4 regions of the Shinella sp. R2-11 genome follow, and region 3 is predicted to be linked to each of the others. Evidence: predicted binding sites of a transcription regulator. Region 3 holds the regulator's gene; each other region holds the start of a gene.
The links. Region 3 encodes LexA, which represses DNA repair genes until DNA is damaged. Its sites were predicted from a motif close to TGTTCNNNNTGTGTTCNG; they were not measured.
Positions count from the first base shown of each region.

Region 1: ACZ1A1_RS00615 (PA0069 family radical SAM protein) is a predicted target of LexA. The motif match lies at 2,772-2,789, and genes of this name have one in related genera.
Region 2: ACZ1A1_RS14965 (helicase-related protein) is a predicted target of LexA. The motif match lies at 3,502-3,519, and genes of this name have one in related genera.
Region 4: ACZ1A1_RS20035 (DNA polymerase IV) is a predicted target of LexA. The motif match lies at 3,169-3,186, and genes of this name have one in related genera.

Region 1 is NZ_JBVAPC010000001.1:118,214-122,655, forward strand. Features, by position in the region: gene ACZ1A1_RS00595 (tetratricopeptide repeat protein) at 1-686, shown strand, start outside; gene ACZ1A1_RS00600 (4-(cytidine 5'-diphospho)-2-C-methyl-D-erythritol kinase) at 691-1,587, shown strand; gene moaB (molybdenum cofactor biosynthesis protein B) at 1,574-2,122, shown strand; gene ACZ1A1_RS00610 (glycosyltransferase family protein) at 2,194-2,715, opposite strand; gene ACZ1A1_RS00615 (PA0069 family radical SAM protein) at 2,851-4,008, shown strand; gene ACZ1A1_RS00620 (ribonuclease HII) at 4,274-4,442, shown strand, end outside.
Region 2 is NZ_JBVAPC010000005.1:147,944-152,385, forward strand. Features, by position in the region: gene ACZ1A1_RS14960 (RNA-binding S4 domain-containing protein) at 1-344, opposite strand, end outside; gene ACZ1A1_RS14965 (helicase-related protein) at 349-3,378, opposite strand; gene ACZ1A1_RS14970 (hypothetical protein) at 3,661-4,233, opposite strand; gene thpR (RNA 2',3'-cyclic phosphodiesterase) at 4,261-4,442, opposite strand, start outside.
Region 3 is NZ_JBVAPC010000002.1:299,085-303,526, reverse strand. Features, by position in the region: gene trpD (anthranilate phosphoribosyltransferase) at 1-190, shown strand, start outside; gene trpC (indole-3-glycerol phosphate synthase TrpC) at 199-1,014, shown strand; gene moaC (cyclic pyranopterin monophosphate synthase MoaC) at 1,014-1,508, shown strand; gene ACZ1A1_RS06175 (molybdopterin molybdotransferase MoeA) at 1,508-2,731, shown strand; gene lexA (transcriptional repressor LexA) at 2,825-3,550, shown strand; gene ACZ1A1_RS06165 (ComEC/Rec2 family competence protein) at 3,531-4,442, opposite strand, start outside.
Region 4 is NZ_JBVAPC010000008.1:231,767-236,208, reverse strand. Features, by position in the region: gene rpmG (50S ribosomal protein L33) at 55-222, shown strand; gene ACZ1A1_RS20050 (PleD family two-component system response regulator) at 880-2,247, opposite strand; gene ACZ1A1_RS20045 (response regulator) at 2,255-2,626, opposite strand; gene ACZ1A1_RS20040 (DUF3572 domain-containing protein) at 2,768-3,067, shown strand; gene ACZ1A1_RS20035 (DNA polymerase IV) at 3,191-4,442, shown strand, end outside.

The DNA of each region.
Region 1 (4,442 bases), on a different contig from region 3:
ATCCCTCCGACCTGCGCTCCTATCTGGCGCTCGGCAGCGTGCTTTCCGACGCCAAGGACTACAAGGCGATGGGCGCGCTCTACGACAAGGCCGTCGACGTCATCGGCCCCGTGCCGCAGCGCACCCACTGGAGCATCTTCTTCCAGCGCGGCATCGCCTATGAGCGCCTGAAGGAATGGGAGAAGGCCGAGCCGAACTTCCGCAAGGCGCTGGAACTCAACCCCGACCAGCCGCAGGTGCTGAACTATCTCGGCTATTCCTGGGTGGACATGAACCTGAACCTCGACGAGGGCCTGGACATGATCCGCAAGGCGGTGAGCCTCAAGCCAGACGACGGCTATATCGTCGATTCGCTCGGCTGGGCCTATTATCGCATGGGCCGCTTCGACGACGCGGTGGCGGAGCTGGAGCGGGCGGCCGAGCTCAAGGCCGGCGACCCGACCATCAACGATCACCTGGGCGATGCCTATTGGCGCGTCGGCCGCAAGCTGGAAGCCACCTTCCAGTGGAACCGCGCGCTCGGCCTGAAGCCGGAAGAGGCGGAGATCCCCAAGATCAAGCTGAAGGTCGAGAACGGCCTGCCGGACCTGGCGAAGACCACCCCGGCCTCCGCGGAAGCCAAGGACGACAAGCCCGCGCAGAACACCTCGCCGGAAGGTAAGGCGGCAGCAGACCGCAAGTCCTGACGCGATGCCCGCCGAAAGCCTTTCGGGCTTTGCCGTTGTCGAACCGGCGCCGGCCAAGATCAACCTCGCGCTCGCCGTCGTCGGCCGGCGCGAGGACGGCTACCACCTCCTCGACAGCCTCGTGACCTTCACCGCCTTCGGCGACCGCATCGGCCTGTCGCCCGCGGCGGAAGACCGCTTCACGCTTTCCGGCCGCTTTTCCGACACCCTTGCGGCGGATGCCGACAACCTCGTCATCCGCGCCCGGGATCGCCTGCGCGCCGCGCTCGCGCGGCATGGCAAAGCCGCCCCGCCCGTCCATATCCATCTCGAAAAGAACCTGCCCGTCGCCTCCGGCATCGGCGGCGGCTCGGCGGATGCGGCGGCGACGCTGCGCGGTCTTGAGGCGCTCTGGCAGGCCCGCCTGCCGCACGGGGAGCGCGAGGCGCTTGCCCTCGGGCTCGGCGCGGACGTGCCGATGTGCCTTGCCGGCCGCCCGCTGATCGCCCGCAGCATCGGCGAGGATATCACGCCCGTCGCCCTGCCGGCGCTGGCGATGGTGCTGGTCAATCCGCTGGTCGGCGTTTCCACCCCCGCGGTCTTCAAGGCGCTCGCCTCCCGGCACAATCCGCCGCTCGTCATGAGCGACGCGCCCGCCGACTGGCTCGATGCCATCGGCCACCTGCGCAACGACCTGGAGCCTCCCGCCCGCGCCCTCTGCCCGGAAATCTCCGTGGTCGCGGAAAACCTTGCCGCGACGGATGCGCGCGTGGTGCGCATGTCCGGTTCCGGCGCCACCTGCTTCGCGCTATATACGAGCGAGGCGGCGGCGGAAGCGGCGGCGGCGATGCTGGCGCAACGCCATCCCCGCTGGTTCATCAGCGCCACCCGGACAATCGGAGGCGACGATGGCGAAGCTTGACGAAACGAGACCCTTCATTCCCGTCGGCATCGCCGTGCTCACCGTCTCCGATACGCGAACGCCCGAGACCGACCGCTCCGGCGACACGCTCGCCGCGCGCATCGCCGATGCCGGCCACCGCCTCGTCGCCCGCGCCATCGCGCCGGACGATGTCGGCGCGATCCGCGCCCGGGTGGAGGCATGGACGCGCGACGAAGCCATCGATGTCGTCATCACCACCGGCGGCACGGGCTTTACCGGCCGCGACGTAACGCCCGAGGCACTGGAGCCGATCTTCGAAAAGCGCATGGACGGCTTTTCCGAGGTCTTCCACCGCATCTCCTACGACAAGATCGGCACCTCGACGATCCAGTCGCGCGCGACCGGCGGCGTCCTCAACGCCACCTTCGTCTTCGTGCTGCCGGGCTCGCCCGGCGCCTGCAAGGACGCTTGGGACGGCATCCTCAAGGCGCAGCTCGACTATCGCCACATGCCCTGCAATTTCGTGGAAATCATGCCACGCCTCGACGAGCACCTGAAGCGCTCGCCCGGCTGACTCACTCTCTAACTCTTTGTTTTAACGCAATTCCAGACGCAAAACCGCTTCGCACTTTTGCTGGAATTGCTCTAGCCGGCGCGCATCGCCTTCACTGCCCAGGCCGGCACGATCTCGGCGAGGAGCTCGCGCGCCGCCCGGCCGTTTGCGATCTCCGCCAGCGCCATGCCCGGGCGCACGGCCGCCGCCGCCGCACGCTTGCTGACGAGATAGCCCCGTTCGAGCGGCGGCCTGCGGCCGAGCCGCTGGAGGAAGGACCGGCGATGGTTGCGGGAGGCGGCAAAGCGCGCGGGCTTGGGATCGATCGCGACATGGTCGGCGACGGCGTCCACCCAGCCCGCAAGCGGCCGGGCGCCGGGTTCCAGCAGCAGCAGCCAGTCGCCACGCGCCGACTGCACCACGTCCTTCAGGTCCCAATCCGCGAGGAAACGGCAGCCGGCAGCGTCCGCCACCCGCGCCGAGCCGTCGGACGAACCGCGGTCGAGCACGATCACGTCGCGCACCACGCCTTCGACGGCGCCCGCCACGAGCGCCGAGAGCGTCTGCGCCAGTTCCGCCTCGTCGTTGCGGCATTCCATGATGATCGTCAGCATTCCTTCCCATACCGCATTGCAGCATCGATTGCCATCGTTCCCCAACGCCAGAAATTTGTTCTTGCAATGTTCTCATTTCGGCGATAGGAATATAGTCATTGAATCGGGGCGAAACGGCCCCGCCCGGAGACAGCCATGAACGATCTTGTGAGCCTCAGGCAGGGCGCATTGGCGCCCGGCCACACGAAGGACGTTGCCGATGCGCTGATGGCGCAGACGGGCATGCGGGTCGACGGCGACCGGCGGCGCGGCCGCGCCGCGGGCCTCAATTTCACCGGCCGCTTCGAGCCGGTGACGCGCGAGACATTCGACGACGGCTGGCAGACGCTGGAGGAACTTCCCCCCTTCCGCACGGAGGTGCAGGTCGAGAAGCCCCGCACGATCATCACCCGCAACGAATCGCCGGACATTCCCTTCGACCGTTCGATCAATCCCTATCGCGGCTGCGAGCACGGCTGTATCTACTGCTTCGCCCGGCCGACCCATGCCTTCATGGGCCTTTCCGCCGGCCTCGACTTCGAGGCGAAGCTCTTTGCCAAGCCCGATGCGCCGAAGCTTTTGGAGCGGGAGCTTTCCAGGCCCGGCTACAAGCCACGCGTCATCGCCATCGGCACCAATACGGATCCCTATCAGCCGATCGAGAAGGAATGGCGCATCATGCGGCAGATCCTCGACGTGCTGGACAAGGCGAACCACCCGGTCTCCATCGTCACCAAGTCGGCGCTCGTCATGCGCGACATCGACATCCTCTCCCGTATGGCGGCGCGCGGGCTCGCCTGGGTCGGCATGTCCGTCACCACGCTCGACCGCAAGCTCGCCCGCAGCATGGAGCCGCGCGCCGCAACCCCGCCGCGCCGGTTGGAGGCGATCCGCGCGCTGTCGGAAGCTGGCATCCCGACGGCGATCATGATGGCGCCGATCATCCCCGGCCTCAACGACCACGAGATCGAGCGGGTGCTCGATTCGGGCAAGGCGGCGGGCGCACTCGAGGCGAGCTACGTGCTGCTCCGCCTGCCGCTGGAGGTGAGCCCGCTCTTCCGCGACTGGCTGCTGCGCAACTACCCGGACCGCTACCGCCATGTCATGTCGCTGGTGCGTTCCATGCGCGGCGGCAAGGATTACGACGCCGAGTTCGGCAAGCGCATGAAGGGCGCCGGCCCCTATGCCTGGCAGATCGCCCGCCGCTTCGAAATGACCGCCAAGCGGCTGGAGCTGACCCGCACCCGCCGCAACCTCGCCATCGACCAGTTCATCCCGCCCTCGGGCAGCGGCGTGCAGCTTTCGCTGCTGTAAGCTCGTCGCCACACATCTCTCTTCGGCAAGCCTATCGCTATGGAATTGGACCTCGCCATTCTTCCTTCTCCCCTTGGGAAGAAGGCGGCCCGAAGGACCGGATGAGGGAGCCACACAGCTAACGGCGTCGATTTGAATATGCCCTCCGGCCCGATAGCGGGCCGGCCTCGGCAGAACCGCTTTCCGGCCCGCGCCATCCCCTGGGCGCTACGGAAGCTCCTCCGGCGCGCCGCATCCGCCGGAGGACTTGCAGGGAATCGGACGGATGTGCATGGTCTCCGCCATGGCCAAGAGCATATCCTCCGATTCCCGCCTCCTTTTCGACATGCCCGAAGGGCCCGATTTCTCGATGGAGATCGCGGCCCGCGAGCGGGGCCTGTGGCCGGTCGCCGGCACGGACGAGGCCGGGCGCGGCCCGCTCGCCGGCCCCGTCG
Region 2 (4,442 bases), on a different contig from region 3:
CCCCGTTCGCGCGTCGCCTGCGCGAAGAGATTGCGCTCCTCGCGGGATGGAGGGGGCGGCGTCATGTCGCTGTAGAGAAGGCGGGCCTCCTCATAGGGGCCGCGGCGCGCGCCGGGCTGGAGCACCTTGACCACCATGTCGTGCCGGTCGAGCGAGAGGACGATAACGTCGCCGGGACGCACCGCATGCGAGGGCTGGCGGACATTGACGCCATTGACGCTGACATCGCCCGCCTCAACGGACTTCGCCGCAAGCGAGCGGGACTTGCGAAGCCGCGCGAAGAACAGCCACTTGTCGATGCGCTGCCGCGCCTGACCCGCCGGCTGTTCCCCGTCCTGCGCCATCGGCCTACTTCTTCATCTGCTCCTTGAGCGCCGCGAGCTTGGCGAAGGGCGAATCCGGATCGATCGGCTTTTCCTTGCGGGGTGGCCGCGCCTCGAACTTCGCCTGCTGCGGCTTGCCGCCGCGCTCGTTGCGCTCGCCGCGATCCGGGCGGTTGCCGCCCTGCGGCTTTCCGTCGCGGCCCTTGTTCTGGTCCGGGCGGCCGCGGCCGCCTTCCCGGCGCTCGCCACGCTCGCCGGCCGGCTGGCCGCGATGACGCTCGCCGCCGCGGCGTTCGCCCTGGCCCTGACGGTCGCCGTGGCGCTGGCCCTGACGCTGGTTGTCGTGGCGCGAGCCCGGACGCCAGAGGAGGACGGGCTTGGCCTCGGCCGGCTCGCCTTCGCCGGCCGCTTCCACTGCCGGGGCTTCCTCGGCCTCGGCAACGGGTACCTCGGTGGCCGCAACCGGAGCCTCGACCGTCTCGGCCGGGGCTTCAGCCGTCGCTTCGCCTTCGTCGGACGCATCGGCGTCGTGCTCGTCGGAGGTCCCCGCACTCGCTTCCGCTTCCGCCGGGGTTTCCGCGGCAGCAGCGGCCGGAGCCTGCGCGGCGAGGAAGGCGGCGGCCTCTTCGGCCTTCACGCTGTCGGCACGGTAGCCGAGACCCTTGAGGATCTCCTCCATGTCGTCCGGCGTCGCGCCGAGGATGGAGAGCATGGCGGTCGTCGCCATGAAGCGGCGGCCGTCATAGGCGCCTTCCGGACGCGGCGTGCCGGGCTTCCATTGCAGGAGCGGACGGATGAGGTCGGCAAGGCGCTCCAGGATGTCGATGCGCACGGCGCGCTTGCCGAGGAAACGGAAGCCGGCGAGCTTGTAGAAGGCGCGCTCGAAGGCCGGATCGGTGACGACCGAGGTGCGGCCGGCCGCCAGCACCGGGATGAGGTCGCCATAGCCCGGCTTGTCGAGACCGTCGTTCTTCAGCGCCCAGAGCAGCGTGATGAGCTCGGCCGGGGCGGGCTTCAGCAAGGCCGGCATGAAGATGTGATAGGCGCCGAAGCGGATGCCGTGCTTGCGCATGGAAGCACGGGCGTCCTGGTCGAGCGCCTTCACGTCGTCGGCGACGTCGCGGCGGAACAGCACGCCGAGGTTTTCGACGAGCTGGAAGGCGAGGCCCTTGGCAAGGCCCTGCAGGTCTTCCGCGCGGGAAAGATCGTCCAACGGCTTCAGCACGGTCGCGATGTGATGGTTCACGAAGCGCTCGATACGGGCGGCGACATGGTCGCGCGCATTGCCCGTCAGCTGCTCGTCGGAGAGCAGGATGACGCGAGGGCGCATGATGTGGTCGGAGGCGGAAAGGCGCGCGACGGGATCGCCGAGCCAGCGCACGGTGCCGTCCGAGCTCAGCGCGAGATCGGCATTGCCGGCGGCATGCAGGCGTGCGGCACGGGCCTCGAACTCCAGCGCGAGCGCCTTCTGCGCAGCCGCTTGCACGGCCTTCGCATCGGGGCCTTCCGTCCCGGCGGCCAGCGTGAACCGGAAACCGGCCAACTGCCCGACATGATGTCCCTCTACGAAGACATCGCCATTCACACTGATTTCAGCTTCCAGCATCGCATTCTCTCTCAGGCGCTTCATGAGCACAGATGTCCTGCGATCAACAAAGCGTTTCGTCAACCGTTCATGTAGCGCATCGGACAATCGGTCTTCGATTTCCCGCGTCTTTTCCTGCCAGTGTGTCGGATCGGCAAGCCATCCGGGCCGATTCGACACATAGGTCCAGGTCCTTATCTGCGCGATTCGTGCCGAAAGCGTGTCGATCTCGCCATCGGTCCTGTCGGCCCGGCGAACCTGGTCCGCCAGAAAATCCTCGTTCACCGTGCCACGCTTTACGAGGTCCGCATAGAGCGTCGAGATGAGATCGGCGTGCTGGGCGGGCGTGATGCGGCGATAATCGGGAAGCGCGCAGGCTTCCCAGAGTTTTTGCACGCGCTCGGGGGTCGTCGCAAGGTCGCGGACGTCGGGATAGCGCGAAAGATGGTCCAGCGCCTGCTGGTCGACGGCCGGCAGCGCCCGCGTCAGTCCCCCTATCGGCGGCGGCGCGTCGAGCGACTGGCGGAGCGATTGCAGCGAGGCATAGTCGAAGCGGGTCGTGCGCCATTGCAGCACCTTCACGGGATCGAAATGATGCGTCTCAATGCGCTTGACCAGCTCGTCGTCAAAGGGATCGACGCGGCCCGTCACGCCGAAGGTGCCATCGCGCAGGTGCCGGCCGGCGCGGCCGGCGATCTGGGCGAGCTCGGCCGGGTTGAGGTTGCGGAACTGGTAGCCGTCGAATTTTCGATCCTGCGCGAAGGCGACATGGTCGACGTCGAGGTTGAGGCCCATGCCGATGGCATCGGTGGCGACGAGATATTCGACGTCACCCTCCTGGTAGAGCGCGACCTGCGCATTGCGGGTGCGGGGCGAGAGCGCCCCGAGCACCACCGCCGCCCCGCCGCGCTGGCGGCGGATCAGCTCGGCGATGGCATAGACCTCGTCGGCCGAGAAGGCGACGATGGCGGTGCGCTGCGGCAGGCGCGTGATCTTCTTCGAGCCGGAATAGAAGAGCTGCGACAGGCGCGGCCGCTCGATGACATGGATACCGGGCAGGAGCTGCTCGAGGATCGGCTTCATGGTGGCCGCGCCGAGCAGCAGCGTCTCGTCGCGGCCCCTCAGATGCAGAACCCGGTCGGTGAAGATGTGGCCGCGTTCCAGATCGCCGGCAAGCTGCACCTCGTCGATGGCGACGAAGGCGGCGCGCGTCTCGCGCGGCATCGCCTCCACCGTGCAGACCGAGAAACGCGCCATATGCGGCGTGATCTTCTCCTCGCCGGTGACGAGCGCGACATTGTGCTGGCCGACCTTCTCGACGAGGCGCGTATAGACCTCGCGCGCGAGAAGGCGCAGAGGCAGGCCGATGACGCCCGTCTCATGTGCCACCATGCGCTCGATTGCGTAGTGGGTCTTGCCCGTATTGGTCGGGCCGAGCACCGCGGTCACCCCGCGGCCGCTCAGGATCATGGGTGCTTGCGACAAGACATGCCCCGGCAGGTTTCAGTTTCGGGCTCACAGATGCCCATCGGGGCGGCCGATGGCAAGGGGGGAGGCGAAATAGGGCGGTTTTCCCGATGCTTTGCAAGAGTCTGGAACAGGGCACGAACGAAACGGAGACGAATCGATGACTCTGGGTGATTCAGGGTTTGTTCTCTGCAACGAATTGATGAGGTGCCCGTGGGCACCACGAAATGCCGAATCGCAACAAGGGGTAAGCGCTTTGGCAAGCTTTACTTCAAAAGCTGGCGATCAAGCTTCCGCCGACGAAAGAGGGGCGAACTGCTCAACCCTGCGCGGCGAAAGGATCAGGGCACGGAGGTGCAGTATCCACAGAGCGAAACCGGCTTCCCAGAGAGGAGTGAATTGAATGATGGGCCTTCGCATGGTTAGAGTCACCGGCTCGGCGCTTCCTCCGCAATCTCCTGTAATGGTCTGGAGAACAGATACTTCCCAAAGATATCGTCCCATGTCGAAAATAATCGGCAAAAGGGCGGCTGCCGTCAGAAGCGTTACGATCCAATTCCAAGGCGCGGTACCGAGGTGCAAGTCGAAAATATCCGCACCGGCAACGCGCTTACGCACAATCATGAACACCGGGATCGCAGGAACTACTAGGGAAAGCAATGTCCACGGGATTAGAGCTTGGTGCAGCCATGAGATCGGAACGCCGAGGCTATCGCATTGCGGGTTTGGAGCGAACCATTTTGGTTCGATGAGAATATCCAACATACCGATCGGAAGCACTAGCCATAGCAATAGAGCGCCTGCGACCCAGTAAACGATACGGCTGTTACCCGTCGATCGAATTGCGGCAATGCGCACCAGATATGCTCCGTGAGGCTTTGGCGATCACGCCAGATGGTCGCGCAGGTCCGCCCCGTCCCAGCCGCCGCCGGCCTCGTAGAGCGGAAACACCTCTTCCGTCAGATACGGCCCGCCGCCGACCGATTCCTTCGAGGACATCAGCACGAAGCGGTTCACGGTGAAGGGGGCGGTGTGGAAGTTGCCGCGGCCGGAGAGGTAGTGGGCGA
Region 3 (4,442 bases):
GCTGGGCGGCGCGCACATGCCCTACCGGGACATCTCGCTCGCCAATGCCGCCGCTTCGCTGGTCATTGCCGGCAAGGCGGAGACGCTGGCGGAGGGCATGAAGCTCGCCACGCAATCGCTGGAAAGCGGCCGCGCCAGCGCCGCGCTGGAACGTCTCGTTACGGTTTCCAACGAGGGACAGGCGGAGTAGGATTGGCCATGACCGACATCCTCAAGAAGATCGAAGCCTACAAGCTGGAGGAGATCGCCGCCGCCAAGGCGCGCGTCGCCCCTGCCGAGCTTCGCGCCCGCATCCGCGACCAGGAGCCGCCGCGCGGCTTCTTCGCAAGCCTCAGGGACCGGAAGGCCGAAGGCCGCTTCGGCCTCATCGCCGAGATCAAGAAGGCAAGCCCCTCCAAGGGCCTCATCCGGCCGGATTTCGATCCGCCGGCGCTCGCCAGGGCCTATGAGGCCGGCGGCGCGGCTTGTCTTTCCGTGCTCACCGACACGCCGAGCTTTGAGGGCGCCCCGGAATTCCTGACGGCCGCCCGTCAGGCCTGCGCCCTGCCCGCTCTGCGCAAGGATTTCATGTTCGACAGCTACCAGGTGCTGGAAGCGCGCGCCTGGGGCGCGGACTGCATCCTCATCATCATGGCCTCGCTCAGCGACGATGCCGCGAAGATGCTGGAGGACGCCGCCTTCTCGCTCGGCATGGACGTGCTGATCGAGGTGCATGACGAAGCGGAGATGGAGCGCGCGCTCAAGCTGAAATCCAAGCTCGTCGGCGTCAACAACCGGAACCTGCGCACCTTCGAGGTGGATCTCGCCGTTTCGGAAAAGCTCGCCGGCATGGTGCCGGAAGACCGGCTGCTCGTCGGCGAAAGCGGCATCTTCACCCATGCCGACTGCGAGCGCCTCGGCAAGGTCGGCATCTCCACCTTCCTCGTCGGCGAAAGCCTGATGCGCAAGGACGACGTGACCGCCGCCACGCGCGCGCTCCTCACCGGCAAGGCCGGCATGCTGGCGGCCGAATGATGGCCGGGGACGGCCGGACACTCACCCATATCGACGCTTCCGGCGAGGCCAACATGGTGGATGTCGGCGACAAGGCCGAGACGGTGCGCGTCGCCGTCGCCGAAGGCTTCGTGCGCATGGCCCCGGCGACGCTCGACCTCATCCTCAAGGGTGACGCGAAGAAGGGCGACGTGATCGGCACGGCGCGTCTTGCCGGCATCATGGCCGCCAAGCAGACGTCGAACCTCATTCCCCTCTGCCACCCGCTGATGCTGACAAAGGTCGCCGTGGACATTCGCGAGGACCGCACGCTTCCGGGCCTGCGCATCGAGGCAATGGCGAAGCTCACCGGCCGCACCGGCGTCGAGATGGAGGCGCTGACGGCCGTCAGCGTCGCCTGCCTCACCATCTACGACATGGCCAAGGCCGCCGACCGGGAGATGGAGATCGGCGGCGTGCGCCTGCGCGAAAAATCCGGCGGCCGCTCCGGCGACTACAAGCGCGGAGACGCATGATGTCCCTCCTGCCCGTTTCCGATGCCCTCGGCCGCCTGCTTTCCGCGGCAAGGCCCGTGCAACGGACGGAGACGGTGCGCCTCCACGAGGCCGCGGGCCGTGTGCTCGCCGAGGACGTCGCCGCCCGCCTCACCCAGCCGCCTTTCGACAATTCCGCCATGGACGGCTATGCCGTCCGCCATGAGGACATCGCCGAACTCGGTTCCGTCCTCAAGATCGCCGGCACCTCCGCCGCCGGCCATGCCTTCGAGGGAACGGCAGGTCCGGGCGAGGCCGTGCGCATCTTCACCGGCGCCCCCTTGCCCGCTTTCGCTGACACGGTTCTCCTGCAGGAAGACGCGGAACGGCTGGAAGACGGCCGCATCCGCACCACCTTCCTCACGCCGAAGGGCCGCCATATCCGCCCGCGGGGCCAGGATTTCTTCGAAGGCGATATCGTGCTGCACGCCGGCGACGTGCTCGATCCCGGCCGCCTGACCGTCGCCGCCGCGATGAACCATGCGGCGCTGGCCGTCTATGCCCGCCCGCGCGTCGCGGTCCTGGCGACCGGCGACGAGCTCGTGCCGCCCGGCGCATCCCCCGGCGCAAGCCAGATCATCGCCTCCAACACCTACGGCGTCTCGGCTATCGCCCGCGAGGCCGGCGCGGAGATCGTCGATCTCGGCATTGTCGGCGACGACAAGCAGGCTATCCTCGAAGCGGTGCGCAATGCCCTGTCGCTCGACATCGACGTGCTGGTGACGCTGGGCGGCGCCTCCGTCGGCGATTTCGACCTCGTCCAGCCGGTGCTCGGCGAGGCCGGCATGGAGCTCGATTTCTGGCGCATCGCCATGCGGCCCGGAAAGCCGCTGATGGTCGGCCGGCTCGGCCCGGTTCAGTTCGTCGGCCTGCCCGGCAATCCCGTCTCCAGCATGGTCTGCTCGCTGCTCTTCCTGGAGCCGCTGGTCCGCCGCCTCGCCCACCTGCTGCCGAAGAGCCGCCGGCACGAGGCGATCGCCGCCGTGCCGCTCCGCGAGAACGACCATCGGCAGGACTATGTCCGCGCCCGCATCGCCCGCGGCCCGGCCGGCGAGCTCCTCGTCACACCCTTTGACAAGCAGGATTCCTCGATGATGAAGATCTTCGCCGAATCCGAAGGGCTGCTGATCCGCGCGCCGCACGCGCCCGCCGCTAACGCCGGCACCCCCTGCGACGTCCTCCTCCTGCGCGAGCCCGCAGCCTGAGCGGCATTATTGTTTCAGCGGCCCCTTGCGGAACACATATGGAACAGATAGTGTCTGTTCTGGATTTGTTTCACGATTCTCGATGGGGATGCCATGCTGACGCGCAAACAACAGGAACTCCTGCTGTTCATCCATGAGCGTATGAAGGAATCGGGCATTCCGCCGTCCTTCGACGAGATGAAGGATGCGCTGGACCTTGCCTCCAAGTCCGGCATCCATCGCCTTATCACGGCGCTCGAGGAACGCGGCTTCATCCGCCGGCTGCCGAACCGGGCCCGGGCGCTCGAGGTCATCAAGCTGCCGGAAGCCTATTCGCCCAGCCTCCAGCCCCGGCGCGGCTTTTCCCCCGCCGTCATCGAAGGCAGCCGCGGCAAGCAGCCCGCGCCGGCCGCCGCCCCGCCACAGCGCACCGCGCCGCAGGCCGAGATGGCCTCTTCCGTCTCGGTGCCCGTCATGGGCCGCATCGCCGCCGGCGTACCGATCTCCGCCATCCAGAACAACACGCATGACGTCACCGTCCCGGCCGAGATGATCGGCAACGGCGATCACTATGCGCTGGAGGTCAAGGGCGATTCGATGATCGAGGCCGGCATTCTGGACGGCGACACGGTCATCATCCGCAGCACCACCAGCGCCAATCCGGGCGAGATCATCGTGGCGCTGGTCGACGACGAGGAGGCGACGCTGAAACGCTTCCGCCGCAAGGGCGCCTCCATCGCGCTCGAAGCCGCCAATCCCGCCTACGAGACCCGCATCTTCGGCCCCGACCGCGTCAAGGTCCAGGGCAAGCTGGTCGGCCTTATTCGCCGCTATCACTGAGCGGCGCGTCCGTTTCGAAACGGTCGGTGCGCCAGTCGTAGGTGCGGTGCCGGGACCAGGGGCGGTCGAGCGTTTCGACGGCTCCCGCGAACTCCGCATCGCCGAGCGCCTCGGAGCCTAAATCCGCCGCCGGCCGGATTTCGAGGGCGCCGGTCCTCCTCAGGTGCCGCGCGGTGACGAGCCTTGCACCAGAGCGGCAGGCATCGAGCCGGAGGGCGAAGGGCACGACGACGAGGTCGGCCCCGTCGCAGGCAAGCCCCAGGAAGGCGGTGTCCTCCAGTGTAACGATCCGCCAGCCGCTCGGCGAGACGGCGGCGCAGAAGGCTTTCCTTTCGCAGACGAAGCCGTTTTTCCGTTCGGCCATCTCCAGCGCCGCGATCAAGGCGGCCTCCGCCTTCCCGCGGTCGGCCTTCCGGCGCGGGCGCCTTTGCGGTGACGTATCGGCCGGTTCTTCTTTCACCTGTTCGATCGTCAGGCCAGCGGTCGTCCGCATGTCCGGTTTCACGAGCTCACCGAGCCGGAGTGCCCTTCGCCACTGGTCGTAGATGAAGCCTGGCGGGCGCGTGCGGTTTGCTGCCACCTTGCCCTCGCTGAGGAAGGCGACGAGGCGGCCGTCCTCCGATACCAGCACCTCCGGGTGCGGGCGTCCCTCCGGCCAGCAGGCAACGCCGATCCCGACGAGGACGAGCGCCGTTCCGGCATGGCGCAGCCGCGTGCGCAGGATGCAGAGCAGGCCGCCGCCGACGCCGATCAGCAGGAAGGCGAGCGGCGGGATGCGGCCGATGACGATCTCCCCTTCCCAGCCGGCCACCCATTTCGACAGCGCGATCATCCAGTCTATGCCCTTGCCCATGATGGCGAAGGGAATGGCGTCGAGCCCGAAGGGCATGAG
Region 4 (4,442 bases), on a different contig from region 3:
CCGTGGAACAGAATGGCTGTCCGCGGCTTCGTTTTTCATAAAGGCAGGACGACCATGGCCAAGGCTACCACCATCAAGATCAAGCTGCTGTCGACGGCCGACACCGGTTTCTTCTACGTGACCACGAAGAACAGCCGTACGATGACGGAAAAGATGACCAAGACCAAGTATGACCCGGTCGCCAAGAAGCACGTCGAATTCAAGGAAACCAAGATCAAGTGATCCTGGGAGCCCTTTGAGGTTCGCAAAGGCGCTGGACGGAAACGTCCGGCGCCTTTTCTTTTGCGCCCTCGCCCGCAACCTCCTGCAACCGCCCGAATCGAAACGCCGCCCCCGTTTCCGGGAGCGGCGTCGAAACGGGGGTCGGTCAGGCACGACGACGGCACGAGGATTCCGTTTATGTCGTAGCTGACCGACCGACCCCACGACCCAGGAGATGCGGCGGACCTAGCATCATGGGGTAACCGGTTGTGCGGGCTTGTTTCCCGCCTATGAGTTGAGCATCGCGCGAAAGAGAAAAAAAATCAACGAATTCTTAACGCTCGCGGAGCGCGTCCTTGTCTCATAGTTAACCGCCGGGCCCTGTTTTGTTCCATCGAGCGGCAGTTTCGTCATGGAAGACGACACAGCAACGGGCGGCCGATTCGATCGTGGCACGAGCAAATCCACAACCCAGGAAACTGGCCGCCCGCACACGGCCAGATTGCGGAATGCGCAAGCCGTTGATTAGCTTCATCAAAAATGAATGGTACGACATACGGCCGAAAACCTGCCGCAAGGCGTCAAGTTAACGGGCGTCCAGAAATTCCGGCAACTGCCCGGAATCAAAGGTAAATGCCGGAAATGTGAATGGCCCTGTGGAAAAGCCGCCCGGCCCGCTCAGGCGGCCGCGGCCACAACCCGGTTGCGGCCCGAGCGCTTGGCCTCGTAGAGCGCGGCGTCGGCACGCTTCACCAGCGCCTCGGGGCTGTCCCCTTCCGGCAGGATCGAGGCGATGCCCATGGAGGCGGTGATCGGCAGGAAGACATCCGTGCCGGGAACGCGGAAGGGCTCGCGCTCGACGATCGCCCGCAGGCGCTCGGCGACGCCCGCCGCCATCTCGGCAGAGGTGTCGGGCATGACAAGCACGAATTCCTCCCCGCCATAGCGGCAGGCAAGGTCCGCGCCGCGCACGGCCGAGCGCACCCGGCTGGCGAATTCGCGCAGCACGGCATCGCCGGCATCGTGGCCATAGGTGTCGTTGACCAGCTTGAAGCGGTCGATATCCGTCATGCAGACGGAGAGCGCGCGGCCGCGCGCGGTCGCGCGGTCGATCAGCAGTTTCATGTGGTTGTCGAGATAACGGCGGTTGTGCAGGCCCGTCAGCCCGTCGGTGACGGCGAGCTCGATGGTCTGGCGCACGCTGGCGCGCAGGCGGTCGTTGCAGCGCTTGCGGCGGATCTGGGTGAGGCTGCGGGCGATCAGCTCGTTGGGATCGATCGGGCGCACCAGATAGTCGGTGACACCGAGATCCAGTGCCCGCACGACCATGTCGTCGTCGCCCTGCTCGGCGATCAGCAGGATCGGCAGGAAGCGCGTGCGCTCCAGCGAGCGAAGCTGCGAGCAGAGGCGCAGCGGATCGTAGTCCTCGAAGTTGGCGTTGACGATCACCAGCTCGTAATTGCTCTCGGCCGCCTGGAAGAGCGCGGCCTGCGGGTCGGACATGCAGGTGACGTCCGCAATGGGCTTCAGCGCGCGGGCGATGCGCTCCTGCGAGGTCGCGCGGCCATCGACCAGCAGAACGTCGCCCGGCTCGTCGCCGAGATTGCTTTCCAGTCCCTCTTCGAGGGAAATCGCGCGGGCCGTCGCCGCGCGCAGGCGCAGCTCGTCGGTCAGCGTCTTGAGGCGCACGAGGCTCTTGACCCGCGACATGAGCTGCAGGTCGTTGACCGGCTTGGTCAGGAAGTCGTCGGCGCCGGCCTTGAGGCCGCGCACGCGGTCGGAGGGCTGGTCGAGCGCCGTGACCATGACGACGGGAATATGGGCGGTGCGCGGATTGGCCTTCAGCCGCTCGCAGACCTCGAAGCCGTCGATGCCCGGCATCATGATGTCGAGGAGGATGAGATCGACCTGGGTGCTCTCGCAGATGGACAGGGCCTCGTAGCCGTTCTCGGCCGTCAGCACGTCGAAATACTCGGCCAGCAGCCGCGCTTCGAGCAGCTTCACATTGGCCGGGATATCGTCGACGACGAGGATTCGCGCTGTCATGTCCGCCTCATGCGTCCCCGAGATAGGTCTTGATGGTCTCGATGAACTTCGGCACGGAGATCGGCTTGGAGACATAGGCCTCGCAGCCGCCCTGCCGGATCCGCTCCTCGTCGCCCTTCATCGCGAAGGCCGTGACGGCGATCACGGGAATGACGTGCAGCTCGTCGTCCTCTTTCAGCCACTTGGTGACTTCAAGGCCAGAAACCTCCGGGAGCTGGATGTCCATCAGGATCAGGTCGGGGCGGTGCTTGCGCGCGAGATCGAGAGCCTCCATCCCGTTCCGGGTCTGGATGGTCAGATAGCCGGACGCCTCGATGAGGTCCCGGAAGAGCTTCATGTTCAGCTCGTTGTCCTCGACAATCATGACCTGCTTGGGCATCGTGCGTCCCTGTTCCTCTCGCCGGCCTTGCAACCGTCCGGGAGATAGATAAGTTGCGGCAAAGCCGAAATCACCCAGCCCGACCGCAGCCACGTTAGCGTCACTTGGTTGATGAAAAGGTAAATTTCCCGAGGGAAAAGAATGAAACGCCAAAAAGAAACACCCGCGCGTGAAGACGCGGATGCGACGGCCCTTTCCATCCTCGGCTGGCTGGCCGGCGAGCCGGAGCTCCTGTCGCGTTTCCTGGCGCTGACAGGCGTCGCCCCCGGCGAGGTCCGCAACGCGGTGAACGACCCCGGCTTCCTTGCCGGCCTCGTCGATTTCCTCATGGAGCACGAGCCGACGCTCATGGCCTTCAGCGCCGCGACGGGCATCCAGCCGGAGGCCGTCGTCCACGCCCATGCGGTCCTGTCCGGCCCCCATGGCGGCGGCGACCTCTGACAAGCCGGTCCGTGGGGTCCATCCTGCGCATGCCTGTGCATCGTCATGCGTTCAGCCCCTCTGCCTGTTGAGACTCGCGAATTTAGGCTTTAATGTCGCGATGTTCAATATTTGTTCCAGATCATGAGCACCGCCGACACGCGTTTTCCGGGCTTCTGCCGCGACTGCCTTGCCGGGCAGCCCGCGGGCCTGCGCCGCTGCCGGGCCTGCGGCAGCCCGCGCCTCCTCTATCACGGCGAGCTTTACGACCTGACGCTCGCCCATATCGACTGCGATGCCTTCTATGCCGCGATCGAGAAGCGCGACGATCCGGAGCTTGCCGACAAGCCGGTGATCATCGGCGGCGGCAAGCGCGGTGTCGTCTCCACGGCCTGCTATATCGCGCGCATCCACGGCGTGCGCTCCGCCATGCCGATGTTCAAGGCGCTGGAAGCCTGCCCGAACGCCGTCGTCATCAAGCCGGACATGGAGAAATACGTCAAGGTCGGCCGCGAGGTGCGCGCGATGATGCAGGAGCTGACGCCGCTCGTGCAGCCGATTTCCATTGACGAGGCCTTCCTGGAGCTGAAGGGCACCGAGCGGCTGCACCACGATCCCCCTGCCCGCGTGCTGGCACGTTTCACCCAGCGCGTGGAGAAGGAGATCGGCATCACCATTTCCGTCGGGCTCTCCTACTGCAAGTTCCTCGCCAAGGTCGCCTCGGACCTCAACAAGCCGCGCGGCTTTTCCATCATCGGCGCGGCCGAAGCGCTGGATTTCCTGCGCGACAAGCCGGTGCGGCTGATCTGGGGCGTCGGCAAGGCCTTTGCCGAGACGCTGGAGCGCGACGGCATCCGCAGCGTCGGCCAGCTCCAGACGATGGAGGAAACCGACCTGATGCGCCGCTACGGCGTCATGGGCAAGCGGCTCTTCCACCTTTCGCGCGGGCAGGACGACCGCGAGGTGCATCCCAACGACCCGGCAAAAAGCGTTTCGGCCGAGACCACCTTCTTCGACGACATCTCGCGCTATGACGAACTCACCGCGCATCTGCGCCGGCTGAGCGAGAAGGTCGCCACGCGGCTGCGCAAATCCGGCATCGCCGGCCAGACCGTCGTGCTCAAGCTGAAGACGGCGGATTTCAAGAGCCGCACGCGCAACCGCAAGCTCGAAGACCCGACCATGCTCGCCGACCGGATCTTCCGCACCGGCATGGAGCTCCTGCGCAAGGAGGCGGATGGCACGAAATACCGCCTCATCGGCATCGGCGTCAGCGACCTTGCCGATCCCGGCCGCGCCGATCCGCCCGACCTCGTCGATCCCGCCGCGACACGCCGCGCGGCGGCGGAAGCCGCCATGAACACGCTGCGCGACAAGTTCGGCAAGGCGAGCGTGG